DNA from 2 places in the Psychrobacillus sp. FSL K6-4615 genome. Region 1 is predicted to be linked to the other one. Evidence: riboswitches for the same ligand, from Rfam matches in the RefSeq annotation. Region 1 holds a riboswitch; the other holds the start of a gene.
The links. A riboswitch is a leader RNA that binds a small molecule or an ion and turns the genes downstream of it on or off. The one in region 1 is predicted to bind FMN.
Positions count from the first base shown of each region.

Region 2: it holds a riboswitch for FMN, as region 1 does, so the genes downstream of both, ribE (riboflavin synthase) here and MKX53_RS07290 (ECF transporter S component) in region 1, are expected to answer to the same signal.

Region 1 covers NZ_JBBOYQ010000001.1:1,507,561-1,524,469, forward strand. The annotation lists gene MKX53_RS07235 (segregation/condensation protein A) at 1-529, shown strand, start outside; gene scpB (SMC-Scp complex subunit ScpB) at 522-1,088, shown strand; gene MKX53_RS07245 (D-alanyl-D-alanine carboxypeptidase family protein) at 1,142-2,101, shown strand; gene MKX53_RS07250 (pseudouridine synthase) at 2,208-2,942, shown strand; gene resA (thiol-disulfide oxidoreductase ResA) at 3,042-3,578, shown strand; gene resB (cytochrome c biogenesis protein ResB) at 3,593-5,251, shown strand; gene ccsB (c-type cytochrome biogenesis protein CcsB) at 5,256-6,440, shown strand; gene MKX53_RS07270 (response regulator transcription factor) at 6,612-7,328, shown strand; gene MKX53_RS07275 (ATP-binding protein) at 7,321-9,105, shown strand; gene sigX (RNA polymerase sigma factor SigX) at 9,151-9,687, shown strand; gene MKX53_RS07285 (hypothetical protein) at 9,680-10,927, shown strand; FMN riboswitch at 11,201-11,333, shown strand; gene MKX53_RS07290 (ECF transporter S component) at 11,487-12,080, shown strand; gene MKX53_RS07295 (hypothetical protein) at 12,309-12,797, shown strand; gene MKX53_RS07300 (IS3 family transposase) at 12,713-13,648, shown strand; gene MKX53_RS07305 (ferredoxin) at 14,237-14,485, opposite strand; gene MKX53_RS07310 (helix-turn-helix domain-containing protein) at 14,596-15,630, shown strand; gene MKX53_RS07315 (RecQ family ATP-dependent DNA helicase) at 15,623-16,909, shown strand, end outside.
Region 2 covers NZ_JBBOYQ010000001.1:1,342,588-1,359,496, forward strand. The annotation lists gene MKX53_RS06330 (2-oxoacid:ferredoxin oxidoreductase subunit beta) at 1-595, shown strand, start outside; gene miaB (tRNA (N6-isopentenyl adenosine(37)-C2)-methylthiotransferase MiaB) at 942-2,489, shown strand; gene MKX53_RS06340 (RicAFT regulatory complex protein RicA family protein) at 2,489-2,926, shown strand; gene MKX53_RS06345 (TAXI family TRAP transporter solute-binding subunit) at 3,186-4,175, shown strand; gene MKX53_RS06350 (DUF1850 domain-containing protein) at 4,247-4,762, shown strand; gene MKX53_RS06355 (TRAP transporter permease) at 4,755-6,782, shown strand; gene MKX53_RS06360 (protein adenylyltransferase SelO) at 7,067-8,536, shown strand; gene MKX53_RS06365 (YitT family protein) at 8,705-9,589, shown strand; gene MKX53_RS06370 (hypothetical protein) at 9,650-9,874, opposite strand; gene MKX53_RS06375 (SDR family NAD(P)-dependent oxidoreductase) at 10,030-10,785, shown strand; gene MKX53_RS06380 (MarR family winged helix-turn-helix transcriptional regulator) at 10,800-11,243, shown strand; FMN riboswitch at 11,395-11,526, shown strand; FMN riboswitch at 11,729-11,860, shown strand; gene ribE (riboflavin synthase) at 12,001-12,636, shown strand; partial or broken gene ribB (3,4-dihydroxy-2-butanone-4-phosphate synthase) at 12,649-13,236, shown strand; gene ribH (6,7-dimethyl-8-ribityllumazine synthase) at 13,273-13,740, shown strand; gene MKX53_RS06400 (DUF3889 domain-containing protein) at 13,799-14,128, opposite strand; gene MKX53_RS06405 (SDR family NAD(P)-dependent oxidoreductase) at 14,285-15,070, shown strand; gene MKX53_RS06410 (glycosyltransferase family 2 protein) at 15,130-16,467, opposite strand; gene MKX53_RS06415 (glycoside hydrolase family 16 protein) at 16,488-16,909, opposite strand, start outside.

The DNA.
Region 1 (16,909 bases):
TGCTTTCGATGTGGATTTAGCAGATCCTAGGGATGAACTCGTACAAAGATTAATAGAATATAAGAAGTATAAAGAAGCGGCAGAAAACTTGCATGAGATGGAGGAAACCCGTTCACTCTATTATTCTAGACCACCAACCGATTTAAGTGAATACCAAACTAGTAAACAAATAGAATTACTCGAACTAGACGCTAATGTGTACGATATGCTTGGTGCTTTTCAAAAAATGTTACGTAGGAAACAACTAAACGCACCTCTTAATACGAGAGTAAGTAAGCAAGATATATCCATTAAAGCTCAGATGAAAAATGTCATTGACGTATTAAGAAAAGGTGGAGGGAAACTATCATTTTATGATTTGTTTCCAACTAGAGATAAACAAACGATTGTCACTACTTTTTTGTCCCTACTGGAATTGATGAAACGCCAGATTATTTCAGTGGAGCAAAAAAGTAATTTTGATGATTTGTTTGTACAGTTGCGAAAGGGAGATATCGAAAGTGAATTCCAAGATGAAATTGATGAGTAATTTAGAAAGCCTATTATTTGTAAGTGGTGAGGATGGGCTAACTAAAAAACAATTAGCATTTTTAACAAGTTCCAAAGAAGGGGAAATTGAAGAAATACTCCATGAAATGATGCAAGAATACAAAGTGAATAGCAGTAGAGGTATTGAGATAAAGCAATTAGCAGGAACTTATCAGTTAGTAACAAAACAACAAAATATAGAAATTATTCAAAAACTAGTAGAAAATCCTACACCGCAGTCATTGTCACAGGCATCTCTTGAGGTGCTAGCTATTATTGCTTATAAGCAACCTATTACAAGAGTGGAAATGGAGGAAATTCGGGGAGTTAAGTCTGAGCGACCAATTCATACTCTTTCTGCTAAAGGTCTTATACAAGAGGTAGGTAGGGCAGATGGGACGGGTCGAGCTATTTTATATGGAACGACCAATGAATTTCTACAGTACTTTGGATTAGAAGATATTAAAGCACTTCCACCGCTTCCAGAAGACTTATCTGTTGATGAAATGGAAGACACAGATTTGTTTATGACAAAATTTCAAGAGACATTTGAAGGGTAGAAATAATTGAATGAGGAGTATGGTTCATTTATAAAAAATTAGGATTATTTTTGTTGCTGTTTCTTTTGTGGAATGTGAATGAGGCAAAGGCTTCATCTTCTTATGTTGTTATTGATGCAAGTACGGGAAGATTATTAGAAGGGAGCAATGCTAACGCAGAGCTACCTATTGCGAGTCTAACTAAAGTATGGACTGCTTTAACGGTGTTGGATAATGTTCCGCTAGATGATGAGATAACCATCTCCAACGCTGCGGCAACTCAAGAGGGATCCTCCCTATATCTACAAGCAGGAGAGGTTTGGACGGTGGAATCCTTATTGTATGGATTGCTGTTACATTCAGGAAATGATGCAGCTTATGCGCTTGCTGAGCATACAGGTGGCTCAATAGATGGTTTTACTAAGTTGATGAATGAAAAGATACAGTTGGCTGGGTTAGAAAATTCTCATTTTACTAATCCTTCAGGACTTCATCATGAAGAACACTATGCTTCTGCATTAGATATGGCTAATATGTTTCGCTTGGCAATGCAAAATGAAGCATTTACAAAAATTGCTTCTGCTAAAACTTATAAACCAAAGGAAAAATCTGTCTCATGGAGAAATAAGCACAAATTATTACACTACAATAAATTTGCTATTGCCGGAAAAACAGGTTATACAAAAGTAGCTGGGAGAACACTTGTGACTTATTTTGAAGACGATGGAAAAAAAGTGATCGTTGTAACATTAAACCATTCGAATGATTGGAATACGCACTCTTCTCTTGCGACAAATGTTTTTCAGTCATATGACAATGTGAAAGTTGTAGAAAAAGGAAAGTATCGCTTGTTGGATAAACAGGTTATAGAAGTTAAGAAAGATTATTTCCTTTTACTAAAAAAAGAAGAACAAGAGGAAGCCAAAAATGTGTTAATCATTCCACGTAAATCTTCAGAGAAAAAACCTTATCTTTGGAATGTTACGATAAATAATGAGGTCGCATTAAAATTTGAAGTAAAGAAAATTAAATAAATTATAAAGAAGACAGTTATTATAAAAGACTGTCTTCTTTTAATTTCCCCCAAAGTATGACATAATTCAGTCATATGAATTGGATAGAATGGACGAGGTGAATGTGTTGGAAAGATTACAAAAAGTGCTCGCACATGCAGGTGTGGCATCAAGAAGAAAAGCAGAAGAAATGATTACGCAAGGAAAAGTGAAAGTGAATGGTAAAGTAGTCACGGAACAAGGGTTAAAAGTATCTGACAATGATGTAGTGGAAGTAGAAGGGGTAAAATTAGAAAAAGAGCAAAAAGTATACTATCTACTTTATAAACCTCGTGGAGTGATTTCTGCAGTATCAGATGATAAAGGCAGAAAAACAGTGACGGACTTATTACCTAATGTAAAAGAACGTTTGTATCCTGTTGGAAGACTGGACTATGAAACGTCAGGAGTGCTACTTTTAACGAATGATGGCGATTTTTCATATGCGCTTACACATCCAAAATATAAAGTAGATAAAACATATGTAGCTCGTATAAAAGGGATACCTTTGAAGGAACAATTACGTCCATTAGAGCGTGGAATCGTTTTAGAAGACGGGAAAACAGCTCCTGCTAGAGTTAAGTTATTATCCTCTGAGCGTAAAGCGGATAAATCAATTGTAGAGATCACTATACATGAAGGGAAAAACCGTCAAGTACGTAGAATGTTCGATGCAATAGGTTTTCCTGTTCAAAAGCTAAAAAGAGAACAATTTGGTTTCTTAGGGCTTCATGGCTTAAATGCTGGCGAGTGGAGAGAATTGACTAATCATGAAGTGAAGAAAATGAGAGTGTTAGCAGAGACGGGAAAAATAGGTAAATAAATTTTGAGTGTTCACAAAGCCTTCATAAGTAAGGCTCTTTTAAATTGTAAATTTTGTTATAATTATTCATGATTATGCTTGGAAATGGAGGTTAGCAAATTGGCTCAATCTAAAAAGCAAAGATTTTATATGAGAACGGCTATATTAGCAGTACTCGTCGTAGCTATAGTTTTTACCGTATACTCCAACCTAAATAAAGAAAAAAATGCTGTATTGCAAGTAGGAGATAAAGCTCCGGACTTTGTTTTAGTAGATATGGATGGTACGGAAAGACGTTTGTCTGATTATAAAGGACAAGGCGTGTTTTTGAATTTCTGGGGTACATGGTGTAAGCCTTGTGCAAAAGAGATGCCAGCAATGGACAACCAATACGCAGAATTTACTGATAAAGGTGTTCAAACACTAGCCATCAATATTGGTGAATCAGATCTTAAGGTAAATAGCTTTTTAAATCGATATGGTTTAACTTTCCCTATAGCAATTGATCGCAATAAAAGTGTAATGGAATCATATAATATTGATCCACTACCAACAACATTTTTGGTCAATCCCGAAGGTAAAATTGAAAAAATTATAAAAGGCGAAATGACTGAAGAAGATATTGCGAATTTTATGGATCAAATTAAACCTTCATGAAGGAGTCTTTAAAAATGGACAAGATAGTTTGTACATGTGGAAACGTGAATCCAGCTGGTACAGAATTATGTGAGAGCTGTGGTCGTCCATTAAATGATGAGACAAAAGAAAAAAAAATTGTAGATATGCGCTATGAAGGATCTGCAAGACGGTCTCAAACGTATAATAAGACGATAATTGATAAAGTATGGAATTTCTTTTCCAGTGTAAAAGTAGGTATGTGGATAATTGTTGCTATTTTAGTTGCAGCCGCGATTGGAACGATACTTCCACAAGTATTTTATGTGCCTGCAACAAATGAAACGGATATAGCAGCATATTATGAGCGAATTTATGGTACATTTGGAACGCTATATTATCAGCTTGGCTTATCGGACTTATATAGCTCTTGGTGGTTCCAGGGATTGGTAGGTATGCTAGGGATTTCCTTAGTTATCGCAAGTTTAGACAGAGTCATACCACTATATAAATCTCTAAAAAAACAAAAGACAAAAAGGCATATCAGTTTCTTAAAACGACAACGTGTTTATGGTATTGGTAAAGCTGATGTTTCAGAAGAGTCTCTACTTAAAGCAGAAGAAAAGCTTAAAGAGCTTAAGTACAATGTGAAACGTGAAGGTAATGCTATATTGGCTGAACGTGGACGGTTTTCACGTTGGGGGCCATACGTAAACCATTTAGGACTTATCATATTCCTTTTTGGTGTAATGCTACGTGCACTTCCTGGTTTCTATGTGGATGAAACGATGTGGTTACGTGAAGGAGAAACACTTTATGTACCTGAAACCCATGGATACTTTTTAGAGAGTAAAGAATTTATTTATGAGACATACTCGAAAGAAGAATCCAAAGAAGTTTATGGTGAAGCGATTGATCGAGTGGGTACAATTGCAAAGAACTATCAAACAGATGTAGCTTTGTATAAGGGTCCTGAAGGCGCTGTTGCAGGTCATACAGAGGATTTAACATTTGAAAAAGAAGCTTCTATTCAAGTAAATAAACCAATTAAATTCGATAACTTTTCGGTGTTCCAAATGGACTTCCGATTGGATGAGTTAGCAACGATGACTTTCCAGTTACAGGATAAACAAACACAACAATCTTTTGGAGAATTTACAATCGATCTAGCTGATCCACAACCCATTTATGAACTAAATGATGGTTATAAAGTTGAAGTAATGGACTATTATGCAGATTTTACTGGATTTGAAGAAGGGGTTCCGCAATCTCAATCACCGCTTCCTAATAACCCAGCATTTCTAATCAAAATGTATAGCCCTGAATTTCCTAAAGGGGAAACAAGTTTTGTCATGATTAAAGAGACAGTAGAACCTTTAGGCGAAAACCAACATAAAATTGCATTCCAAAGTGTCGAGACAAGAGACGTATCTGGTTTAACAGTTCGTAAGGATTTAACACTTCCACTTCTTGCACTTGGAGGCCTTATCTTCATGATTGGTGTAGCACAAGGGGCGTACTGGAATCACCGTCGAATTTGGATTCAGTTATTAGAAGATGGACAAACGGTTATTGCCGCGCATACAAACAAAAACTGGTTGAGTGTTAAGAGAGATTTGGACAAGGTTACAGATGTAGCTCATCTTCCAAAATATCTAGATCAGCAAGATATAGATTCTTTAGAAGAAAAAGTGGATAAAGTGGAAGGAGTTTAACATAATGGATATGGCATCCTTAAGTAGTACATTATTATTTATAGCTTTTGTAGCATATCTTATTGCTACGTTTTTATTTGGAGGAGCAGTAAAATCTTCAAATACTCAAACTACCAAGTCCTTTGATAGATGGGGAAAATTAGCGATTACCGTTACCATTTTAGGATTTATCGCTAATATTGGTTATTTTATCACTAGATGGATTGCTGCAGGACATGCTCCTGTAAGTAATCTATTTGAATTTACTACTGCATTTGGGATGATGGTTGTAGGAGCATTTATTCTTATATACTTTATATATAAAACACCTGCTCTAGGATTGTTTGCTTTACCTATTGCCGTGTTAATCATTGCTTATGCAAGCATGTTCCCAACAGAAATTACACCTTTAATACCAGCTTTGAAAAGTTACTGGCTGACTATTCATGTAATTACTGCCGCAATGGGTGAGGCAATTTTAGCAATAAGTGCAGTAGCAGGATTTATATACTTGTTGAAAAATATTGACCTGACAAAAAAATCCAAAGAACGCTTTTGGATTGAGGCAGTTATGTATGTTTTAGTACTTGTTGTAGGATTTGTTGTTTCCACGCTGTCATTTTCACTTGCGGATTACAGTGCAGAGTACTCGTATATAAGTAAAGATGAAACAGAGCATAATATTGAGTATACAATGCCAGCGCTTTTTGGTATGAATGAGTCAGTAGCGATTACAGAAGGTGCATTAGATCCACTTATTGAAATGCCACCACTAGTAAATGCTAAAAAATTAACTACTGTGGTATGGTCGATTCTAATCGGTTCTGTAATCTATTTATTACTTCGTTTAATATTACGTAAGCGTCTTGCAACTGTATTACAACCACTTACGAAAAAGTCTAATTCTCAATTGATGGATGAAATTGGGTATCGTTCCGTATTAATTGGATTCCCTGTGTTTACACTTGGGGCCTTAATATTTGCTATGATATGGGCACATGAAGCGTGGTCGCGTTTCTGGGGCTGGGATCCAAAAGAAGTATGGGCACTTATCACTTTCTTATTTTATGCAGTGTTCTTACATCTTCGCTTATCAAAAGGTTGGGAAGGTAAGAAGTCTGCCTGGATCGCTTTAATCGGATTCATCATAATTATGTTTAACTTGATTGCAGTAAATCTAATTTTAGCAGGATTACATTCCTACGCTTAAAAAAGTGTAAGCTTTTATAAATGCTAACTAGACTGAAACGAAACAGAATGTGTGTACTTGTGGAAAGCTCTTTACTCTTTATATAACAAGGGGGGAAGGGCTTTTCTTTCATTTTGGATACAGTAATTGTACAATGTAAAGTAGATGTTGATAGAAAGGTTTGATAAAACTATGTCTGAAACAATTAAACTTCTAGTAGTTGAGGATGAAGAACGTATTCGTCGTCTTTTGAAAATGTATTTAGAGCGAGAAGGTTACGAAGTAGAAGAAGCTGAAAATGGGGAAGTCGCATTAAAGTTAGCCTTAGAATATGATTATAATTGTATCCTTTTAGATATAATGATGCCTGAAAAAGATGGTATAGAAGTGATGACAGAACTACGTGTTCATAAAGAAACTCCTATTATATTATTGACAGCTAAAGGGGAAGAAGCTAATCGCGTAGAAGGTTTTGAACTAGGAGCAGACGATTATATAGTGAAACCGTTTAGCCCTAGAGAAGTAGTGTTACGAGTAAAAGCTTTGTTAAAACGTTCTACTGCATTTGCACCTTCACAGGGATCGTCTATTTCTAAAGAAATAGTAGTTTTTCCACACCTTACAATAGATCATGATGCTCATAGAGTAACTGCAGATGGTGTAGAGGTAGGTTTAACTCCTAAGGAATATGAATTACTTTACTTCTTAGCAAAAGCACCAGACAAAGTATTTGATCGCGAGCAATTATTAAAAGAAGTTTGGCATTATGATTTCTTCGGTGATTTAAGAACAGTTGACACTCACGTAAAACGGTTGCGTGAAAAGTTAAACAGAGTTTCCGAAAAGTCTGCTAAAATGATTGTAACTGTATGGGGTGTTGGGTATAAATTTGAGGTTATAAATGAATAGACTTTGGAATAGTGTTGTCGGGAAGCTATGGGGAACCATATTGCTTCTCGTCTTATTTGTGTTATTTATTGTAACCGTTTTATTACTTGAATTTTTAGGAGATTTCCATACAGAACAAGCAGAGGACACCCTTCGCAAAGAAGCAGTGACCATAGGGAAAATAGTTGAGCAACATGAAAATGTAGAAGATTCGTTTGAAATAATCCGAGATATATTAGGTACAGAAACGAATACTCTAATTGTACGTAATTCTGAGTCCATTTTTTTGTCTATCCATGAGGGCCTCAACAAAGAGGTAGTACAGGAAAAGATATTGGATGATAAGGACTTATCTAAAATATATACATCTAATGAACCAATCGTCAAAAAAATGCTAATGCCCGCTATAAATAGTGAGGATCGGATGGAAGATTATATTATTTTAGCCGCACCTTTAGAATCCAATAAAAATATCCATGGTGCTGTTTTTATCTATCAAAGTTTAGAGGTTGTCAGTAAAACGACAAATAGTACTACGAAAATTGTTTTCTTATCTGGATTTATCGCCTTACTTTTAACTACGATGTTCACATTCTTTTTAACTTCACGAATTACATTACCACTAAGATCTATGAGAGAAGCAGCAATCCAGTTGGCACAAGGTAATTTTGAAACAAAAGTTCCGTATCTTCAAAAAGATGAAATAGGTGAACTAGGAATCGCCTTTAACCAGATGGGTAAACAATTGAAGCATCATGTAGAAGTGATTAACCAAGAAAAGGAACAATTAGCAAGTATATTAACGTCTATGACGGATGCTGTTATTACTTTTGATACAAAATTTGAAGTTCAAGTTAAAAACCCTCAGGCAGATCTTCTATTGGATAAGTGGTATAAAAGTTTGGAAGCAACAGAAGATTCTAAACTTCCTGCTGAGCTCCAGCACTTATTGGAATATGTGTTTGAAGTAAAAGAAGAGTTTGACGAAGAATTAGAGATTAAAGGATCCTATTTTGCAGCATCTATAAGCCTTTTATATTCTAGTGGAAATGTCGTTCGAGGAGCAGTAATCGTGCTTCGTGATATGACGGAACAACATCGTTTAGATAAAATGAGATCAGATTTTATCGCGAACGTTTCACATGAGTTAAGAACTCCTATTTCGATGCTTCATGGGTATTCAGAAGCAATAATCGATAATGTAGTGACCACGGAAGAAGACAAAAATGAAATGATGCGTATTATATATGATGAATCTAAGCGAATGGGAAGATTAGTAACCGAATTGTTAGATTTAGCACGCTTAGAGTCAGGATATCTTAGTATATATAAAGAGAACGTTCTAGTCATTCCGACAATTGAAAGAATTACGCAAAAATTTGACCAGGCTGCTAAAGAAAAAGATATTGGCTTGTACTTTGAACATAACCTGACAGAAAACTTATCCATGCATCTAGATGAGGATCGTATGGAGCAAGTACTAACCAATTTAATCGATAATGCACTTAGACATACTCCAGAAAATGGTTCTGTTACCGTGCAATTGAGTAGGACAGACGCACAGTTCGTTATAAAGGTTATCGACACAGGGTATGGGATTCCGAAAGAAGATCTTCCATATGTATTTGAACGTTTTTATAAAGCAGATAAAGCCAGAACAAGGGGAAAAAGTGGCACAGGCTTAGGATTGGCTATTGCTAAAAACATAGTAGAACGACATGATGGTGTGTTATCAGCGGAAAGCGAAATAGGGATAGGAACATCCTTTATCATTAAATTGCCAATAGAAGCTGTGTAACAAATACTTACTTGAAACGACTAATTGATAGAACGGGGGGAGCATATGAATGACTCCGTTTTCCACCGCTTGTATGATACCTATCATCAAGATGTTTTTCAGTTTCTCATATATTTGGTGAAAAATAGACAAACTGCGGAAGACTTGGTCCAAGAAGTATATGTACGAGTACTCAGAGCTTATAGTAGCTTCGAGGGGAAAAGTTCAGAAAAAACATGGTTATTCTCAATAGCCAAAAACATAGCAATTGACCATTTTAGAAAACAAGCTGTCCGGAAAAAGAGATTATTTGACTCATTTGACTGGGAAACGATGCAACTTGCATCTTCAGATATGCTACCGGAAGATTTAGTGCAGCTCAATGATGAGATGAGAACATTATTAGTTGCGTTGGATGATTGTACGGGAGATCAGAAAATGGTTATTATAATGCGGTATTTCCAGGAGCTTTCGATTGCAGAAACATCGGAAATCTTAAATTGGTCCGAAGGGAAAGTGAAGACAACGCAACATCGTGCAATAAAAGCACTTCGTGAGCGATTATCTGATAAGCAAAAGGAGGCAGATGTTCATCATGAGTGAGAAAAAAGCAGAAGACCGTGAATTAGATGAACTATTAAAAAAGATGCCCAAGTTTACAGATAAGCGCTCAAAAGAAGAAGTTTACCAGCAGCTTAAGTCAAAAATAGAAACGCAAGAGAAATTTGAGCAACGTAAACGAATACAGGTGTCTATGAACAAATGGCTACCATTTATCATTTCTGTAGCATCTGTATTATTATTAACCGTACTCGTCTCTTCCTATATAAATAACAATGAGAGTTCCACAGCTGATACTGTCGAAGAATCGACCACAGCAGACGATCAAATGAGAACTCTAGAAGTACCAGAGGAATCCTCTATGGATGCTAAAGAAGAAGAATCTGTTGGTATGACAACTATGTCTGAAAAGTTAGCTTCTAATGTAGAAATAGCTCCATTTGATCGGACTTTTACTTCTGTTTATGAGCAGGATTTAGGTGATGGAACGGTATTTCATTTTACTCTATTAGAAAATGCGCTCACTGTACCAATCACGATTGTCATTCCTCAAGAGAAAATAGAAGCGGATTTTCCAAATATGGAACCTAGTAGCTTAGAATTATATAATCAGTATGCTCTGGAGATTGACGAAACTTCTCTTGGTTTCCAAGAATATCATCCTTACAAAGGCTACTTTAGAGCAGAAGGTAAAATATTAAAACATTACTTACCAGCAGATCATGGTTACGATTCTGCACCTGGAACAGCTGTACCATACATCTCTTCAATCAATGAGGTCTTTACCGATTTTGATTCGTTCTTAAGAGTAAATGAAGATGGATCCCCAATCGAATGGGATCAAGTAGGGACTATAGATGAACCTTTGGTGTTAACTGGCACAGAGCAGAAGGTAAATTATTTTGCATATAAGGCTTTTAATCAGGTGACCTATTTAACACCAAACTTCAATAAAACTTTCAATACACTATTAGAAGCATTGCAGGGGATGAAAAATCCTGAAAATGAAATTTATACTTCTGTTATTCCGAATGATGTAACTTATTCAGTTAAGGAAGATAAGGGACTTGTTGTACATTTTGATGAGCCTTTAGATTTGGAATCACTAAATGAAAGTGATGCATCTCGTTTGATAGAAGCTTTCTCGCTTACAGCTGCAAGCTTCAATCAAACTATCCGATTAGAGAATATCGTACAAGAAAAATGGAATGAAATAGATTTTTCTAGTCCACTTCCAGTTCCAGTGGGGCCAAATGGTTTTACTATGCAAACAATTCAATAATAAAAAATGCCAATGCTTATTAACTTAAGCTTGGCATTTTTGTTTTAAGATATATGTGATGGCCTATACCTATAATTAACGATCCTGCTAGTAGAAAACTTGAGGATAGCCCAGCCCATAAGCGATCCGAGACAGCCCTTAAATTTTTATTATCGCCCATAACATAAATTTGCCTAGTATTCTCAGTTGCAAACAGGTCTGTTGCATATATTGTTTTAATTTGATAAAATGTTATTAATTCAAGATATATTCTTGGAGGACAACAAAATATTGATTCATCTTCGGGGCAGGGTGCAATTCCCGACCGGCGGTATTAGAAATTTATTTCTTCAGCCCGCGAACCTTAACAGGTTGATTTGGTTAAATTCCAAAGCCGACAGTATAGTCTGGATGGGAGAAGGTGAAGGTGCAGTCGTTTTTCGTATGCTTATACGGATACGCTTATTAAAGTGTACCTTGTTTCTCCCTTGAACTTCTATAAGTTCGAGGGATTTTTTAAGTATGCAAACGTTCTGAACCTTTCTTCTTGTGGAGTGAATCGCAAAAGGAGAGAGGATTTATGTTAAAAGGCAAAACGCGAATGCTTATTGCAGTCGCAATGCTGAGTAGTATTTCTTTTGTTTTAATGCTACTTGCATTTCCATTACCGGTTTTACCGGCTTATTTAAAGGTGGACTTTAGTGATATACCAGCATTAATCGCTGCAATCACAATGGGACCAGTTGCAGGAATTTTAGTCGCATTTTTAAAAAATGTACTAGATTGGTTATTTGCAGGAAGTCCAACTGGTGTACCTGTTGGTCATATGGCTAACTTTGTAACTAGTATCTTGTTTATCGCACCTGTGTATTTGATTTATCGCAAAGTTACTTCGTCCAAAGGCATTATGGCAGGACTCGGAGCAGGTACAGTCTCTATGGCTATTGGGATGAGTGTACTAAATTATTATGTATTTTTACCAATGTACGCTTATTTCTTAAATTTCCCTATGGAAACAGGCACTGCTTTGTTTAATACGATCATTTTTGGTATATTACCATTTAATCTTATTAAAGGTATATTAGTAACGATCGTGATGATTGTTTTATTCAAACGAATGAAGCCATTGCTTGATAAAGTAACTAGTTCATATATGAAACCTAATACAAATTAACAAAAAGTTGTTTCTCCACTAGGAGGAACAACTTTTTTTAAAAAGAAAATATACTTGGTTCATGGAGCTGAAAAGAAAGAATGATAATACTGATTTTCGCTTCAGGCGGACGCTTTCCGCGGGCTTGGCTTCAGCCTCCTCGTTCGCTGCGCTTCCGCGGGGTCTTCAGCTCAAGCTATGATGTGCACCCAAAATGTTGGACTTAAAACTAACTTGGGGGTGCACGTTATGAACATAAAAAAAGCAGAAGTAATTGATGCCTTTTTTGAGAAAGGAATGCCATTAAGAAAAATCGCTCGCGACCTGGGTGTCGATAAGATGGTTATTAGTAGTTGGATAGAAATCTATCGATTTCATGGAATGGAAGGATTAATGGCTCCTGCTTGTAAAGGTTATGAGGAATCTTTTAAAATACACGTAATACAACATATGATAGAGACAGCTGAACCTTATTCAAAAGTAGCTGGTCGTTTTAACATTCCCAGTCGTGCAACCATCTGGAAGTGGATGCATCAATACATGTCAGAAGAGGAATGGACGCTCTATTATTTGAAAAGGGAGCGTCGTGATATGAAGAAAAAGCAGCCGAAACAAGGTATGACAGACATCGGAAAATTACAAGAAGAACTTGAATACTTAAGAGCAGAGAATGCTTATTTAAAAAAGTTAGATGCCTTAGTTCAAGAAAAAAAGAAGTCCCAACCAAAGAGAAAGTAAGAGTGATTGATGAATTAAGGCATGAATTTCCTCTACAAATTTTATTACATGTTTCTGAAGTAAAAAAAGCAACTTACTATTATCATAAGAAGAACTTAGAGAAGGCAGATAAATACGCAACGATAAAAGAAGCGATTGAACGTATATTCTACCAACACAAAGAGTTGTACGGGTATCGTCGAATTGTTTTAGCCTTACGCAAAGAAGGATTTTTTATTAATCATAAAACGGTACGCCGTTTAATGAATGACCTTGGTTTACATGGTGTTCAAAAGGCAAAGAAATATCGTTCGTACCGTGGCGAGGTTGGTCAGATTGCGAATAATAAAATCAATCGTCATTTCGAGACAGAAAAACCAAATCAAGTATGGCTAACAGATGTAACAGAATTTAAAGTAGCCGGCAATAAACTTTATTTATCCGCCTTTTTAGATGTGTTTAACCGGGAGATTGTCGGTTATTCTATTACACAAAACCCGAACTTTGGCCTAATACAAGATTCTTTTGGAAATGCGATCAAACGGGCAAATTTATCTCTTCAAGATCAAGTATTGATCCATTCGGATCAAGGCTGGCTGTATCAAATCCCGCGTTTTCAACAGTTGATAAAACCTTATAACATGTCACAAAGTATGTCACGCAAAGGAAACTGTTTAGATAATGCCTTAATGGAAGGTTTTTTTGGTATTTTAAAAAATGAATGTATCTATCGAAATTCATTTCGCTCTTTAGAAGAAGCGACGCAAGAAATAGAAACCTATATTGAATATTACAATACGCTACGCATCAAACAAAAACTCAATGGGATGAGCCCCATTGAGTATCGCTTAAACTATGAAAAAGCGGCATAATAAGAGTACAACTTTTGGGGTTCATATCACTACCCGCTGGAGTCGCCGCCTTGCGCTACAATCAAATAAACGAGTAGTACCCAACAAGAACATTTAACATAGCTTATCGCTTAAGTCACAAGAGTGGTAAAATCTTAGAAATGGAAAAGTTATTTGTATTCACTTTTGAATTAAATGTTATTTTTCTCCATTGATAGATGAAGAAGGTAGATTTCACGTACATTAGTGGAAATAAAGAGTAATAGTAAGTGTTGCCAAAAAACAAAGAAGCAAACGAGTGAACGAAATTGCATCTTCGGGCTCGCACGATGCGGGTCAGGCAGTCGTTGCGACAGGATGTCGCGTACTTAGACTGTCATCCATCACCTCTAAGAATAAGAAAGTATCTTATCTCTAGTTATCTAAAAACGCCCTTACCTGTTTCTAAATGTTGTAGAAGGGTGAGACAGTCAAACGATAGTAATAAGTCTGTCCAAAGCCATGCGAAAACAATTGAAACGGATATTGACCGACCTAGCGTCTATTTGTCTGATATTATTAGAATGAAAAATGGTGATTATGACAAAGTCACAACCACCATTCCATATACTATTCGTATTTCAGTGCGTCGCCTTCGAATGATTCATCTGCGACTTTAATAGAATCAGTAGGACAGCCTTCAAAAGCGTCTTCCATATCTTCCATTAGTTCTTCTGGAACTTCTGTTGTACCCATGTTATTATCTAAAATAACGAAGGCAATACCTTCATCATCATAGTCATAAATATCTGGGGCAGCGGCTCCACATGCTCCGCACGCTATACATGTATCTTTATCTACAATTGTATATTTTGCCATTATTATATTCTCTCCTTTATAACTACTAACACGAATATGCTATCGTATTCATTCTAAAGATGTTTTCCCTATATTTCAACCAAAATACTTCAGAAAAGAGAGGTATTCCTATGCATTTTCATCAAATATTACTATTTATTATACATAAGTTATCCGGACAACGTTCTGAGAATGCTCCTTATTATTTATTAAAAGGTAAAAAATCAGGACAAACTATTCAAGATGTGACATATTTTCAACTTCATGCTTTTTTCTCTATTCTTCCACAATTATCGAAGGAAGACTATGATATTGGAATTAATGAGTTGCATAACCGTGAACTAATTCAGGTAGAGGAATCACTCGTCTATATTACAGAAAAAGGAATAGCTACAGTAGGGGAAGGTAAAGAGTTTCTATTCAATGGCTGGGAATACAGAGGCAGGGAACAATTATTTTGGAAAAGATTAGACTTAGTGATCCAAACTTTGTCCCAGTTCCAAGCAAAAGAGAAAAAATTTGTGCCAAACCAAAAGGATATGGCTATTCAGAATTTCGTCAAAGACTTCCTCATCCAACATAACTTTCGTGAATTTAACTTGAGTAATGATATAAAGCAAGAGATATTCCGATTGCTTGAAAGTCCTTTGTTAAATGATTTACACAGGACATTATTTGTTTATCGACTTAGTGGATATAACAAAACTGGTTTGACTTGGGAACAATTGTCTCGTTACTATGATTTAACTGATATGAACGCAAAGATAAATTTCTTAGAGTGCTTACATAATATATTGGACAATATTGATATAAATACTAGTCCTTTGTTGTTTTCTTTAGCAAAAGGTATTCATCTAGACACTCCTCTCACAGATTCTGCTTTTAAAACGAATAGCCTTTTTGAAAAAGGGTATACAATGGAGGAAATAGCTAGAATAAGAAAGTTAAAGATTAACACAATAGAAGATCATGTAATTGAAATAGTTTCATCCGATAAAAATTTCTCTGTTTCGGCATTTATATCGAGTGAGCAAGTTGAAAAGATTCTTCATTTATCCAAAGAGTTGCATACGAAAAAGCTTACTGTGATAAAAAATAGAATACCCGAACTAACTTATTTTCAAGTACGTTTAGCACTAACAAAGGGAGAACAAATTCATGGATAAATTAAATGAAATTCTTCAGAACAGATTTGGCCATGCTACTTTTCGTGCTGGTCAACAAGAAATAATTGAACAAATAATAGAAAAAAAAGATGTTATCGCAATACTTCCTACAGGAATGGGGAAATCACTTCTCTACCAACTACCTGCTTATCTGATGGAAGGTACTGTGGTTATTGTGTCACCTCTTTTGTCCCTTATGCAAGATCAAGTGGAACAATTGAAAATACTTGGAGAAAAAAGAGTCATTGCTATTAATTCCTTTTTATCTTTGCAGGAGAAGGAGATGGCTATTCGTCGATTAGCTGACTATAAATTCATATTTACTTCTCCCGAGATGTTGCAAAATGAACAATTTAACCTAGCACTTCGAAAACTTTCTATTGCTTATGTAGTGGCGGATGAAGCACATTGTATCTCACAATGGGGATTTGATTTTAGACCAGATTATTTAAGGATTTCCACTTGGCTCCAATCAATTGGTTCGGTGAACGTTCTAGCCTTAACAGCTACTGCGACAGCCGAAGTGGTGGATGATATTAAAAAAACTCTACAAATGAATGCACCATTTGAATATATTCATTCACTTGATCGACCGGCTATAGCCTATGAAATGATAGAGGTAGATAACCAACAACAAAAAATGAAGTGGATACTAGGCAGAGTCACCTCCACAGAGGGACCAGGAATAATTTATACACAGTCTCGTAAAAAGACAGAGACATATGCAGCAGCACTGCGAGAACAAGGAATTTCAGTTGGATTTTATCATGCTAAAATGGAACAAAGTGATAGAATATTAATCCAACAACAATTTCAGCAAGGGCAACTAGAGTGGATCTGTGCGACAAATGCATTTGGAATGGGTATACACAAAGATAATATAAGACAAATTATTCATGATCATATTCCAACTTCGATTGCGGGGTACATGCAAGAGGTTGGAAGGGCTGCGAGAGATGGAAAACAAGCAATCGCTTCTCTTTTGTATACTCCAACGGATGTGGAGCAAACTTTTTACGTTACGATGCAAGACTTCCCTGAGGAACAAGACATTCAAATTGCTTACCAATCTTCTTATTCTGGAGTCGAACAAGCAGAAACAACGACCCGAATTCTTACTTACTGGAAAGAACGTTTAAACGAACATGAAACAATTGAATTATTTAAGGATATAAAACAAAAAAAGTGGCAGGATATACAAAAATTTTATACCATGATACGAAATGATATATGTATAAGACAACAACTACTTCATTATTTTGACCAAAGATTGATAGAG
Region 2 (16,909 bases), 160 kb from region 1:
TGATGGAGATGGCTTTGCAATAGGTATGGGTCATACCATTCACTCGATACGTCGTAATGTAGATATAACTTATGTTGTTATGGATAACCAAATCTACGGATTAACAAAAGGGCAAACGTCTCCACGTTCAGCAGAGGGCTTTAAAACGAAGTCAACACCTGGTGGAGCAATTGAACCATCCGTGCAGCCATTAGAACTAGCTCTTACATCAGGAGCAACATTTGTAGCGCAAGGATTTTCTTCTGATATTAAAGAGCTAACTGCTATTATTGAGGCGGGCATTAATCACAAAGGCTTCTCGTTTATAAATGTATTTAGCCCATGTGTAACATACAATAAAGTAAATACGTATGACTGGTTTAAAGAGCATTTAACTAAGCTTTCTGCTGTAGAAGGATATGATTCTACAAACAGAGATGAAGCTATGAAAGTAGTAATGGAAACAAAAGGTCTTGTAACAGGTATCATATATCAAGACGAAAATGCACCATCATACCAAGAACAAGTTCCTGGGTATGCACCAACACCACTTGTCGATCAAAATTTGAAGATGAGTGAACAGGAATTCAATGCTTTAATTCAAGACTTTATGTAATGGTTTAAGGGCTCATGAATGTCAAAAGTTCATGAGCTTTTTTACTGCGAACTGCGAACGAAAGCCCATTAAAAATGGATTATGGCCTATAACAAGCCAATATAGCCCATAAAAACTAAGCAAGTCCATAAATGATAGAGTATAGCCCATAAATATTCTCATCTAGCCCTCTAGCATGAAGATATAGCCCATAACCTCTCCCAACTAATCCCGATAAACTAAGTATATGCACTTAATTTGTCTAATTAGGCAATTTTAAGCTGAAAGCCTTGTGGCAATACATAACTATTCAGTATAATAGTAGGGATATTCGTACTTTTCACGAATGAAGGAAAGGAGAGTTCTTATGAACGAGGAATCACGTTTACAAAGTACTCAAGTGAAGGAAGCTAGCTCTTTGGATAAAAAATCCGATAAGGATTATAGTAAATATTTTCAAGCAGTCTATACTCCACCATCATTAAAAGATGCGAAAAAACGTGGCAAAGAAGAAATAGAGTACCATAACGACTTTGCTATTGCAGAACAATTTAAAGATATGGGTCAAAACAGAAAATTTTATATACGCACATACGGATGTCAAATGAATGAACATGATACAGAAGTAATGGCAGGTATTTTCATGCAACTAGGTTATGAACCTACAGATACTGTAGATGATGCCAATGTGGTTTTACTTAATACTTGTGCAATTCGTGAAAACGCTGAAAATAAAGTATTTGGTGAGCTTGGTCACTTTAAGCATTTAAAACAAAAAAACCCTGATGTCCTAATTGGTGTATGCGGATGTATGTCCCAAGAAGAATCAGTTGTAAAAAAAATATTAAAAACTTACAATCAAGTAGATATGATTTTTGGAACACATAATATTCACCGTCTTCCTGAAATATTGAACGAAGCATACCTTTCAAAAGAAATGGTTGTAGAGGTTTGGTCTAAAGAAGGAGACGTTATAGAAAATCTGCCGCGAGTACGTAAAGGTTCGATTAAAGCCTGGGTCAACATTATGTACGGCTGCGATAAATTCTGTACATATTGTATCGTTCCATATACACGTGGAAAAGAGCGTAGTCGTCGTCCGGAAGATATTATTCAAGAAATTAGACATCTTGCTGCGCAAGGATACAAAGAAGTAACATTGCTAGGTCAAAATGTTAATGCTTACGGAAAAGACTTTGAAGATTTGAATTATCGATTTGGTGATTTAATGGATGATCTTCGGAAAATTGACGTAGCACGCATTCGTTTCATGACTAGTCATCCTAGAGACTTCGATGATCATTTGATCAAAGTGCTTGCCAAGGGAGGAAATTTAGTCGACCACATTCATTTACCTGTTCAATCTGGGTCTTCGGATATTCTTAAGATAATGGCTCGTAAATACACAAGAGAGAACTATTTAGAGCTAGTTAGAAAGATAAAAGCAGCTATACCGAACGTCTCATTGACAACGGATATAATTGTGGGCTTTCCAAATGAAACAGAGGAACAATTTGAAGAAACAATGTCTTTGTATAAAGAAGTAGGATTCGAAATAGCATACACGTACATTTACTCTCCTCGAGAAGGTACACCAGCTGCAAAAATGGCAGATAACGTACCGATGGAAGTGAAAAAACAACGACTGCAGCGATTAAATAAGCTGGTGAATGATATGTCTTCGGAGGCTATGAAAAAACATGATGGACAAATTGTGGAAGTTTTAGTCGAAGGTGAAAGTAAGAATAATCCTGACGTACTTGCAGGTTATACGAGCAAAAGTAAACTAGTAAATTTTGTAGGACCAAAAGATATCATTGGGACATTAGTTAAGGTTAAAATAGTAGAAGCAAAAACATGGTCACTTACTGGGGAACTGGTAAATGAAATAATCGAGCAAAAGGTGGGAGTATAATGTCTACAACTAAATATACAAGAGAAGATATTATTGAAAAAGCAAAAGAAATAGCAACAATGATTGCAAATACGGAGGAAGTTGAATTCTTCAAACGTGCAGAAGAACAAATTAATGAGAATACTAAGGTACGTGAAAAAATAGCAAGTCTAAAAAGCTTACAAAAACAAGCAGTTAACTTTCAACATTTAGGGAAAGAAAAAGCACTTAGCCTAATAGAAGGAAAAATTGCTGCTATCGAAGAAGAAATCGATGGACTACCAATTGTACAAGAATTTAAACAATCCCAAGGTGATGTAAATAGTCTTCTACAATTAGTAGCTAATTCCATTTCTAACAATGTAACCAATCAAATTATTGAAGCAACTGAAGGTGACTTACTTAGAGGTGAAACTGGTTCAAAAGTAAAAAACACAACATATGATGGCTGCTCATAAGTAGAGCTTAAAATAGAGCATGCATGTAATCCTTACACGATTATATGCATGCTTTTTTCATGTGTTTTGTTATTTTTACAGATAGTAAAAATGGAGAACTGAATATTTCTTCAAACTTATGAAGTCGGTTCGATAGAGAAGTGTAGTGGTAATTATCTTGTCCAAAACTCTGAAGTTACATAATTGGGTGGTAATTCAATTAAGTTGTATGTTAAAATTATTCTGTACATTGGGAATATTTATAAGAGGGGGAAATTGTATGAAGAAAAAACAATTTAAGTTGTTAAGCATTCTAAGTATTTTAGTTTTATTAATACTTGCAGCATGTGGCTCAAATGAGGAAGGTTCATCTGCAGATGGAGATTCTAGTAAAACAAAAGATGAATTTAAGTTTTTAAGTTTGTTAACCGGTGGGGTTCAAGGAACGTACTATCCACTTGGAGGAACTTTTGCTGATCTGATCAGTAAAGAAACTGGTATTAAAACAACAGCAGAGGTTTCACAAGCATCAGCTGCTAATATGACAGCTTTAAAAGAAGGTACAGCAGAAATAGCCTTTACTCAAACGGACATTGCTTACTATGCAACAGAAGGTGAGTTAATGTTTAAAGATAACGCAGTTGATACAATCTCTGCACTTGGTGCTCTTTATCCAGAAACTGTTCAATTAGTAACTACAGATAAGACTGGGATTAAGACATTTGCAGATTTAAAAGGTAAGAAAATTTCTGTAGGAGCACCTGGATCAGGAACATATGCAAATGCAGAACAATTACTTGAAATTCATGGGTTAACAATGGATGATATTGAACCACAGAATTTAGATTTTGGAGAATCACAAGATAGTTTACAAGCTGGTCAAATCGATGCAGCGTTTATTACGGCTGGTACTCCAACTGGTGCTGTAGAAGCATTAAATGCAGTTTCAAATGTAGTAATCGTTCCAGTTGATGATGCTAAAGCAGATGAGCTTATCGAAAAATATCCGTATTATGCTAAAGACATAGTTCCATCAGGTACTTATGGCTTAACTCAAGAAGTACCAACAGTTTCAGTATTAGCAATGCTAGCTGTAACTAACGAGCTTCCAGAAGATTTAGTGTATGAAATGACAAAAGCGATCTATGATAATGCTGGTAGCATTACACATCCAAAAGGGCAGTTCATTAAGCCCGAAACAGGACTTGATGGTATTGGTATCAAAATTCACCCAGGTGCACAAAAGTACTTTGATGAAGTAAATAAATAAAACTAAATGCTTGGGGGCATGTTGCGTTTGCTTACATGTCCCTTTTTAATTGAAGGAATGGTGGAGAAAAAATGAGATCACTTAAGATGCTGGGAATAATAATCCTCATATGTGTAGTGAGTATTTCATTCTTCTATCCATTTCAACAAGTATTTATTTTTACGGAAACAAGAAGTGATAATCCTAATTTTTATTATATAAGGGTTGAAGATGAACAAGAATTCCAAGTTAAATTCACACATTCTATACATAAAAGCAATGTAATAGAACTATATAAGATTACAAAAGATGCTAGAATTCAGCTATTGTCGATGGTGTATGAAGATCTAGGAATCGGAATGCCAGGATATGCGGAGGAAGGGCAAGCATTAGAAGTAAAGGATGGAATATACAAACTTTCTTTTGATGACAAAGTTATCCCTTCTTTTACACTTCTAGTTGCTAATATTGACATGGATTTAATATTTCAATATAGACAAAGAGATTATAACTTAAAAAAATTATTAGAACGAAGTAAATCTTATGAATTCAAAATAAAAAATATATCGCTATATGAACAATGGAAAGGAGTTAGGTTGAATGACTGAAAAAAAAGTAAAGCCGAATAACGATTCTACAGAAACAGAATCCTTTAAGCAATTGTCAGAAGAAGAGCAACAAGCCATTTTACAGAAATATGATCCTGAATCTAATACAAGATCTGTAGATGGTATTATGAAAAAGGTAATTTTCTTCGGATTATTAGCATTTTCTATATTTCAGCTATATACAGCTATACAAGGCCAATTTACGGCTTACATTCAACGATCCATACACTTAGGGTTTGCATTATCGCTTATTTTCTTAATGTTCCCAGCTATGAAAAAATCAATTAGAAATAGAAAAATTCCAATTTATGATTATCTTCTTTCCTTACTATCTATTGGAGTAGGTCTCTACTGGCCGATTATGTATAATGAATTAGTGTTCCGAGTTGGGACAATGACCAATTTAGATTTTATCGTAGGTGCGTTAGCAATTCTATTAACTTTAGAAGCGGCTCGTCGGACTGTCGGGGTACCTATTACAATAATCGCTACTGTTTTCTTAGTTTACGCGTTTTTCGGACCGTATTTCCCTGGTTTCTTGGCACACAGAGGGCAAGATTTAAGCAGCTTAATCCATCTTATGTTCTTTACAACGGATGGGATATTAGGTACGCCGATTAGTGTATCTGCTACATTTATATTTGTTTTCCTATTATTTGGTTCATTCCTTGTAAAAACAGGAGTTGGACAATATTTTAATGACCTTGCTGTAACACTTGCAGGTCGTTTAACAGGAGGACCTGCAAAAGTTGCTATTTTCTCGAGTGCATTACAGGGTACTATTTCGGGAAGTTCTGTAGCTAATGTTGTAACTTCTGGTTCCTACACGATCCCAATGATGAAGAAGCTTGGATATCGGAAGGAATTTGCTGGAGGAGTAGAAGCAGCGGCCTCTACTGGTGGACAATTAATGCCTCCAATTATGGGAGCAGCGGCATTCCTTATGGTAGAGTTCATTGGTGGAATAACGTATTGGGAAATTGCCAAAGCAGCAGCAATACCAGCAGTTTTATATTTTGCAGGTATTTGGATCATGACACATTTTGAAGCAAAGCGTGTTGGATTAAAAGGTATGTCTAAAGAAGAGATGCCAGACCGAAAAGAAGTATTGAAAAAGTTATATTTATTAATACCGATTGTAACAATTATCGTCTTAATGTTTATAGGTGTACCAACGATGCAAGCAGCATTATGGGGTATCGTTGCAGCAGTAGTATTTAGTGCTATTGATAAAGAAACTAGAATGAATTTTAAAGATATAATAGATGCCTTAGTGGATGGAGCGAGAACTGCATTAGCAGTCGCAGCTGCCACAGCCGCAGCTGGTATTATTGTTGGAGTAGTTGTAAAAACCGGATTAGGCTTAAGTTTAGCGAATGGTCTAATTTCTGCATCGGGTGGAAATATTTTCTTAACACTATTCTTTACGATGCTAGCATCTATTGTTTTAGGTATGGGTTCTCCAACGACTGCCAATTATGTGATTACATCAACAATAGCTGCACCAGCTATTATTACTTTATTGATGCTTGATATGCCTGCAGGAGCAACAGTTCCTTTAGTTGTCGCTTTATCAGCACATTTATTCGTATTCTACTTCGGAATAATAGCAGATATTACACCACCGGTTGCACTTGCAGCGTTTGCAGCAGCAGGTGTATCTGGTGGAGATCCAATCAAAACAGGAGTAGTAGCTGCTAAATTAGCAATAGCTGCATTTATCATTCCTTATATGATCATATTCTCCCCAGCTCTCTTAATGATAGATACGTCATTTGGGGAAGTTATATGGGTCGTCTTTACGGCAATTATAGGGATGATGTCAATTGGAGCTGGGATGATTGGTTATTGGTATCGCAAAGTAACGTGGGTAGAAAGAATAATTGCTATCGGCGCGGGATTACTATTAATATATCCAGAAAACTTTTCAGATATTGCTGGATTAATAATCTTTGTTATTCTACTTGTTATTCAATTAATGACAAAAGAAAAGAAAAATACGGAAGTTTTAGCACACTAGCACACTAGGAAACTACCAAATCAATATTAATGTTAAAAACACGAGCTGATTTTAGCTCGTGTTTTTAAATACTCTAGAAATGGAGTGAAAAGGAAATCATCCATAATTAGCCTGTCATTAAAGGCAGTGTGATATTCGACTATGTGAAGTTTTTAATTACGCAGGTAATATCTTTTTTTGAACAAAATGTAAAGGCGAGGGAAGCGTATCTGTAGCATGTAAGGGTATAATAATGAATAATAAGTAACTAGTATTGCTTTTTTAACTCAAGAAAGGAAGATTCGATGAAGGAAGAGAATTTAAATATAGGATGGAACTTGGAAAATACGTATACCGAACTTCCAGAATTACTGTATACAGCTATTAATGTAAATCCTGTTAGTAATCCTAAACTGGTTATATTAAACGATGCGGTGGCAACATCTCTTGGGCTAAATTTGAAAGAGCTAGAAAATACTCATGGTGTTGAGGTACTTGCTGGTAATAAGGTGATTGAGGGCGGTATACCTTTAGCTCAGGCTTATGCTGGTCATCAATTTGGAAATTTTACCATATTAGGTGATGGAAGAGCACTATTGCTTGGTGAACAAATAACTCCGTCGGGGGAGCTAGTAGACGTACAATTGAAAGGCTCTGGTAGAACACCATATTCTCGTGGGGGAGACGGTCGAGCGGGCCTCGGGCCGATGTTACGTGAATATATTATTAGTGAATCGATGCATGCTCTAGGAATTCCAACAACCAGAAGCTTATCAGTAGTTACTACCGGAGAGAGTATTATGCGAGAAACTGTTCAACCGGGTGCAGTGATGACACGTATTGCTGCAAGTCATTTACGTGTAGGTACTTTTCAATTCGCTGCAAAATGGGGCACATTCGAAGATCTTAAAGCTTTAGCGGATTATGCAATAGAAAGACATTACCCAATTTTATTGGCTAATGAAAATCGCTATCTTGCATTCCTTAAAGAAGTGATTGAACGCCAAGCGGCATTGATAGCAAAATGGCAACTTGTCGGTTTTATACATGGAGTGATGAACACAGATAATATGACGATAAGCGGAGAGACAATCGATTATGGACCTTGTGCTTTTATGGATATATATAATCAGAAAACAGTATTTAGTTCCATTGATAGACAAGGTCGTTATGCTTATGAAAATCAGCCAAATATAGCCGCATGGAACTTAGCGAGATTGGCAGAAAGTTTATTGCCTCTTATTCACGAAGATCCGGATGAAGCTGTGCAGCAAGCGCAAGAAGCGATGGCGGCCTACCCTGTAACTTATGAAAATTATTGGTTAACAGGAATGGGGAATAAGCTAGGGATTTTTAATATAGAAAAAGAGGATATTTCCCTAATCGAAAACCTTCTTGAACTTATGGAGAAATACGAAGTAGATTATACAAATACATTCCGATTATTGACTCTTGATAAAGTGGAAGAAACTGAATTATTCGGTAAAAATGGATTTGAACAATGGTATGAAAAATGGAAAACTAGACTTGAAAATCAACAGGTGTCAGAAGAATTTATAAAGCAACTAATGCAGAAAAGTAATCCAGTAGTTATTCCGAGAAATCATCGAGTAGAAGAAGCGCTTGATGCAGCAGTGAATAATGAGGACTATAGTGTATTAAACAATTTGCTAAGTGTAATTTCACATCCTTATGATTACAAGGCAGACTATATGGATTATACTACTCTTCCTCCTGATACTTCAGGACCGTACAAAACGTTTTGCGGTACTTAATCCAAAGGAAAGAAAAGTCTGTGAACCTTAAAAGTTTACGGGCTTTTCTCACTTACAGGAGAGGATAAATATCAAAAACTGAAATGTATTACGTTATGCAGATTTAATCTTGTAACTCAGTCTTTTTTTCTTTAAAATTAATAGTAATCATATTTGTTTAATCTTTTTATGAATAAGGGAGTCTTAGAAATTATGCAGAAAAATAAAGTAGCGGATAAAGTCCGTAGAATAATTTTAATCGTCATAGGAGCAGCTATAGCTGGTTATGCACTGGAAGCAGTTTTAATACCAAACTCAGTTATTGATGGCGGCGTAACAGGTGTTAGTATCATGGGAACATATTTGTTTAATATACCACTTGGACTTTTACTCTTTATATTAAATATACCGTTTGTATATATTGGTTATAAACAAGTGGGGAGAACCTTTGCAATAATGAGTATCATTGGTATAGCATCCCTATCTATTTCAACAGTTTTAATGCATCAAATTGAGCCGATTCTGAGTGCAAAAGATCCACTATTAGTAGTAATATCTGGAGGGGTAATGCTAGGTATTGGTATTGGTGTGGTATTACGTAACGGTGGTGCACTTGATGGTGCAGAAGTTCTAGCGGTTCTAGTATCTCGAAAAGTACCATTTTCAGTAGGAGATATAATCTTATTTATTAATGCGTTTATTTTTCTAGGTGCTGGTTTTATATATGGCTTAGAAGGAGCACTCTATTCAGCTACTACTTATTACATAGCTAAAATAGTAATTGATGTTATTCAAGTTGGACTTGAAAGTTCCAAATCAGTTCGTATAGTTAGTAAAGAATCAGAGGAAATTGGGTCTGCAATACAAGATCGTTTAGGACGTGGTGTAACGTACTCCAGTGGCCGCGGAGGTTTCTCCAATGAAACTATGGATATTGTCACATGTGTAATCACTCGCATGGAAGAAAATAAGTTAATAACAATTATTAAAGAATTGGATCCTGGTGCTTTTATTGTGATCACAGATGTGGCAGAAGTAAGAGGCGGTACGTTCAAAAAACGAGATATTCACTAAAATATAAATACCCGTTAGATGAGTATATACGCTCATTTAACGGGTATTATTGTTTTAAAGTTATTTTCGTTTCTTCTTCCCGAGATCTTTTACAGAAGTTTTGCTTTTATCTACCACTTTTTCAAATTCTACCTGAACCTGAATACCATTTTCTTCTGTTTCCTGTACATTAATTACTTTACCTTTTCTACCTTTGATTTTAAGATCATCATCGATGGAAGGGATATCTCTTAATACTTGAGTTAAAATAACCATATTTTTCTCCATAAAATGAACTGCAAACATTTCCATTTCCCCTTACTTTATAATTTAGAATCTATGTATTTTATGATTATTTAAAAGTTATAGAACTTTAAAATAGATAAACCATATTAGTTTATTGTTAAATTGTTTAGTGTTAAACTAAATTAGAAATCATTAGAGAAAAAGGAGTGTTAAAGATGAGTAAACTTCAAGATAAAGTTGTAATCATTACTGGTGGTGCTGGTGGAATTGGATTTGGGATGGCAAAAGCAATGGCTAAAGAAGGCGCAATCGTTGCAATTGTAGATGTGAATGAGGAGACAGGTAAAGCAAGTGAGAAATTACTACAAGAAATTTCCCCAAGATCAATGTTTTTAAAAGCAGATCTTATGGATCGCGAAAACTTACCAAATATCATTAAAACAATAGTTGATAACTATGGTAAGTTGGATGTACTTGTAAATAATGCACATGCATCAAAACAATTAATGATTGAGAATATTACACAAGCGGATCTTGATCTATCATTTGGGACTGGATTCTATCCAACATTCTATTTAATGCAGGCTGCACTGCCTTACTTAAAAGAAACAAAAGGAAATATTATTAACTTTGCTTCAGGGGCAGGATTGGCTGGTCATGAAACTCAAGGAGCATATGCTGCTGCTAAAGAAGCAATTCGTGGGATATCACGTGTCGCTGCAAACGAATGGGGTCGTTTTGGTATTAATGTGAATATTATCAGTCCAGTTGCTAACTCAGAGGGAGTACAAGCATGGGCAAAAGCTCAACCTGAATATTATAAAGCAGTACTAAGTAAAATACCGATGGGTCGTTTCGGTGAAGTAGAAGAGGATATTGGACGTGTAGCAGTATTTTTAGCTAGTGAGGATTCAAGATATATTACAGGTCAAACGATGATGGTTGATGGTGGATCCATCATGTTGCGTTAATAGAAGGAATTAGTATGGAGAAAACAAATTTATTTAAATTGATTCATGCAACTGAAATAATCTCAAACGAAAATATAGTTAAATTCTCTTCTAAATTTGAATTTCCAGTAGGAATATCTGCAATTTTGGTACTAGCTCAATTACGTGCAAATGGTCCGGTAATGCAAAGTGGTTTAGCAGAGACCTTAGGGTATACAAAAGGAGCAATCACAAATATTTCTAGCAAGCTAGTGAAGTTTGAATTAGCGGAACGACTGTATAGTGAAGAAGATCGCCGGACGATCCATCTTCAGATTACAGAAAAAGGGCGATCTGCTTTAATGGAAGCACAAAAGATTGGCGAAGAAATATTTGTGGAGTTATTTGAAGAGTTGACTGTGGAAGAATTAGATCAGTATTTGTACATACAGCAAAAAGTATTAAACAGTATGAAAAATAAAAGATTGTCATCATCATGATCTAATTATTTTTTAGAGAAAAGTTAGCTAAGACCCTCAACATAAGAGGTTCTTAGCTTTTTATGTTTTTCAAAATCCTTTTGTATAATGTAAAAGTACTCAACTCCTTGCAATTAAGATATGAAATTGTTATGCTAAGAACAATTTTATAACATTCCTTCGGGGTCGGGTGAAATTCCCAATCGACAGTAAGAGAGAAATCTCAAAGCCTGTGAGCCGTAAAACGCATGATTTGGTGAGAATCCAAAGCCGACAGTTAAAGTCTGGATGGGAGAAGGAGAAAGTTGCCTATTTGGAGGTTTTTTAGTTATGCTAAAAAAGGAACAAAAGGCTTATTAAAGTATGACTTCTCTCGCATCCATAAATTTGGGTGCGTTTTTTAATGTCTAGCTATAGCGTTTGTCGGTGCCAACAAATCTGGGTAAGTCAGTTTGTTGGGACATGATCCCGCGAGCATAGGCGCTTCTACTTTTTAAAATTGAATAACTATCCTTCGGGGTCGGGTGAAATTCCCAATCGACAGTAAGAGAGAAATCTCAAAGCCTGTGAGCCGTAAAACGCATGATTTGGTGAAAATCCAAAGCCGACAGTTATAGTCTGGATGGGAGAAGGAGTAGTTCAATGCTTTTTGAGAGAAAAACACAAAAGGCTTATTTGAATCTACCTAATTTCCCTCCGACACTTATGTGTACGGAGGTTTTTGTTTGAAGTAGGCTTTAGATTCCATCTAAAAGTACTTACTAATAAGGAGGATACGATGTTTACAGGAATTGTTGAAGAGCTTGGCACCATTAAGAACGTACAAACATCTGCTAGCAGTATGCAACTTATTATCCGAGCAAAACGAATTTTAGAGGACATCAAATTAGGTGATAGTATTGCAGTGAATGGTATCTGTTTAACAGTAATCGCATTTTCAAGATTTGAATTTACAGTGGACGTTATGCCAGAGACGTTTTATGCAACTACAACAAAATTATTAAATAGCAGTTCAGTTGTCAATTTAGAAAGAGCATTAGCGGCAAACGGTCGATTCGGTGGACATTTCGTTACAGGACATGTGGATGGTGTGGGTACCATATTGAAAAAGCGCCATGCAGCAAATGCAGTGTATATCGATATTATAGTACCAGAAGAGGCAAGTCACTTTTGTATTCCAAAGGGGTCTATAACGATTGATGGAACAAGTTTAACTATTTTTGCTATAAATAAGTCGACGGTAACAGTTTCATTAATTCCCCACACAAATAAGGAAACAGTTCTAGGCATGAAAAAAGCGGGTGAACTCGTTAATATCGAAGGTGACATGCTAGGGAAGTATGTGCATCAATTTAGTACAAAGAAAAGTGAATCGACTATCACCCAGGACTTTTTACAGCAGAACGGTTTTTAAGGAGAAATTAGCATGCTAAATACGATAGAAGAAGCAATTACAGATTTAACACAAGGAAAGCTTATTATTTTAGTAGATGATGAAAACCGTGAAAATGAAGGTGATTTCCTTTGCTTAGCAGAATTTGCAACACCAGAAAACATCAATTTCATGGCTAAGTATGGTCGAGGATTGATTTGTATGCCTATTCATGAAGAAATCGCAGAGGTATTGCAATTACATCCGATGGTTTCTAATAATACAGATTCTCATCAAACTGCATTTACTGTGTCGATTGATCATGAAAACACTTCAACGGGCATAAGTGCGTTTGATCGATCAGAGACGATGTTACAAGTCATTAAGCCACAAGCAAAGGCACAACAGTTTAAACGACCAGGACATGTCTTTCCGCTAATCGCAAAGCCAGGTGGTGTACTGGAAAGACGAGGTCATACGGAAGCTGCAGTTGACCTTGCCATGCTTTGTGCATCAGCTAAATCAGGTGTAATTTGCGAAATAATGAACGATGATGGTTCAATGGCACGCTTACCAGATTTACTGGAACTTGCCAAACAATATCAATTAAAGATTGTCACAATCGAAGAACTATCAAGGTATTTAATAAATATTAAAGCTAGCTGAGGAGAGAATAAGATGGTAAAAACAATCGAAGCAAATTTAATCGGAACAGATTTGAAAGTAGGTATTGTTGTCGGACGTTTTAATGATTTCATCAATGCAAAACTAGTTGACGGTGCAATAGATGGGTTAAAACGTCATGGTGTCGTTGAAGAAAGTATTGAAGTTGCTTGGGTTCCTGGTGTGTTTGAAGTACCATTTATTGCAAAAAAAATGGCGGATTCCCAAAAATACGATGCAATCATTGGTCTTGGTACAGTAATCAGAGGTTCAACGACACACTATGATTATGTTTGCAACGAAGCAGCAAAAGGAATTGCACAAGTAGGTTTACAAACTGGAGTACCAGTTATTTTTGGTATCGTCACTACAGAATCTATAGAACAAGCTATTGAACGGGCAGGTACAAAGGTTGGAAACAAAGGATACGATGCAGCCGTCTCTGCAATTGAGATGGCAAATCTGTTAAAGGTCATGTCGTGATAATTGACTTACTTAATATCTAGAAATGACTTAGAAACAAGAGGAAAAGTATAAACAATTAATCTGAAACTTCATGGATTTGAACATGGATCAATTCATTAGTATCAGTAAAATATTCAATTTTAACAGAGACTCCAAATTCTTTATCACTCTCTTTTAACCTTAGACGGAACTTTTCAATGGTAGAATTTTCTTTCGGTTCACTTCCTTCATAAAGGTAGTCAATTATACTTGCATGGGGAAATTTGGATTGAGTTTCTTTTACAGCAACTTGTCCCCATTTAGCATAGGCAGGGGTTTCCTGATGAGTAGGAGCGGTTTTAGGTATATATGTTGTTAATGTCTGCATAGAAGCTATAATGGTAAGTTCGATAACTAGTTTTTGCATAATTCATCACTTCTCCTTTCCTTTAGAATGTGTCATTCAAAAGAAATCATTCTATCGTTATTTTGATTCCTAATGAGGAGAGCAATAATTCTGACAAAATATAAAATTGTAATATAATGAAAGAAGAACATGATTTGAATTAGAGGGGGTAACATAATGGAATTAGGATTAGCAGGAAAAGTAGCAATCGTTACGGGCTCAAGTAAAGGGATAGGTTTACAAACAGCTTTACAATTAGTGCAAGAAGGGGCTAAGGTAACTCTTTGTGCTCGAGGAGAAGAACAATTAAAAGAGGCTGCGGCATTTATTAATAGTGAAACAGGGGTACAAGTACTTATTGTTCCTGCGGATATTACCAAAGAAGAAGCATGCAAAGAAATTATTCAAAAAACAGTAGATCATTATGGACGTATTGATATTTTAGTTAATAATGCTGGTACTTCTTCTGCAAACCCTTTTGAATCAGTGGAAACAGATTTGTGGCAAACAGATTTAGATTTAAAATTATTTGGAGCTATACATACGTCAAAAGCTGCAATACCCTATATGAGAAAAGTGGGCGGAGGAGCAATTGTAAACGTAACAGCAGTATTAGGAAAAACACCTCCTGCTAGTTCGCTGCCAACAACTGTTAGTCGAGCAGCTGGAATGGCATTGACTAAAGCGATGAGCAAAGATTTGGGAAAAGATAATATCCGAGTTAATACAGTATGTATTGGCCTTATTAGAAGCAACCAAATCGAATTGAAGTGGAAAAAAGAAGCTCCAGAACTTACTTGGGAAGAATATTCTAAAAATGTAGTTGGTCCAACGATTCCACTTCAGCGAATTGGTGAAACTTTAGAAGCAGCAAATGTCATTACTTTTTTAGTGTCAGATGCCGCGTCTTATGTAACGGGAACATCTGTTAATATTGATGGTGGATCTGGTGGGACGCTTTAAATAAAAAAAGAACCCGAATGGGAACCCCTATAGGGCCATTCGGGTTTAATGAAGATAGGTCATCTTACAGGTTCCAATTCGGAGTAGATGACAGATCCGTTTCTTTGGAGTTTATGCCAATTATGGCGATTACCGAAAATATAAAGGATGGATCCATAAAAGAAGAAAAAGGTATCCAGCAAGCGATAAGTTACAGACTCCCAAATAGTAAATAATATAATTTTTAACCACTGCTTAGAAGAAAAGGTATAACCAAAATGTCCAGCGCGTTGAACCGCTACTAATCTTAAAATGAATTCACTAGACCATGCAGTAATAAGCAATACAATGGTAAATGGAGATACATTCCCTAAATATAAGGTAATTGGTAATATAAAAATTGTGATTATCCCTAAAATGCTAAGTACAATGGATTCGAATAATAAAAAAAAGGAGAACCTTTTACTTAGTTTGGTAAAAAAATCTTTTTTATATAGATTAATACAATCTAGAAAACCTTTTTGCCAACGAACTCGCTGATGTAATAGAGATTTGAAATCTTCAGGAACTTCTGTATAGCAAACTGCCTCAGGAACAAATATCATCTTTTCACCGAGTTTCCGCTCATGAATAAATTTATGAAGTCTAAAAGTAATTTCCATATCCTCTCCTAGCGTATCTTTAAAACCACCAATTTGTTGTAGGATAGATAGACGAAAAGCTCCGAATGCCCCAGATACCACTCCTAATACATTTAACTTTGCTTGTGTTACTTTCCGTACATAAAAAGAAGATAAATAACCAGATAATTGATACTTGATAATCCAATTTTTCCCGTAAAAATTATTACCTCTTCTATTTATTACTTGTCCCACTTGTACCATACCACCAGCAGCAATCACTTTTGGATCAGAGAATGATTCATTAATTCTAGTAAGACTATCACTTTCTAATATGGAGTCGGCATCAAGGGTAATTACAATTTCTCCAGTTGCAATGGAGATACCGGCATTAAGGGCAGCCGACTTACCACCGTTTAGTTGATCGATTACGTAAATTTGTGGGAAATTTTTACTTTGAAAGAGTCTAGAAAAATTTATGGATGAATTATCTAAGGTTATTTCTTTTTCTACTATTAATAGATCAAGTAGCTCATGTAAAACATTCATCGTATTATCGGTTGACCCATCATTTATAAATATAGCTTCTTTGTTATCGTAGTTTAACCTTTTCCAACTTTCTAGACATTGTAAGAGAACGAGCGCCTCATTAAATGCAGGGATTAACACAGTAATTTTTTTCTCTTTATTTGAAATGTAGGGTGCTTTTTTAACTTTTAAGGATCTATATATATATTTTAATTGTAATAAGAGATAAAGTACGAAGATTGCTGTAAATAAAAAAGACCAATAACTCAATTTGTTCCAACTTTCTAATATTAATTATTTTTTGAATAAATTCGGACGTAATCTACTTCCATATATGAGGGGAATTTCGTTTCTTTGTCTGGGTCCCCAACCCAAACACCGCCGACTGTAACGTTCATTAATAAGTACATGCTTGTATTGGCAAAATTCTTGATCTTGAATCTTTCAATTTCATCGATCGAAAAAATTATTTCCTCTTTAGTCCAATCTAGCGTATATAAATGCCATTGACTTCCATTTATATTGGTAACTTGATATTCACGTTTACCTGGTCCTGAATGACCGACATGCCAAATTTCGTTAGGAAGTTGACCCAACATCTCCACTATATCGATTTCAGGGAAGGCAGCATGGTTTGTTGGTAGTAGCCAAATCGCAGGTAATAACCCTTGTCCCACTGGTAGTTTTGCACGTATCTCAAATTTTCCATAAA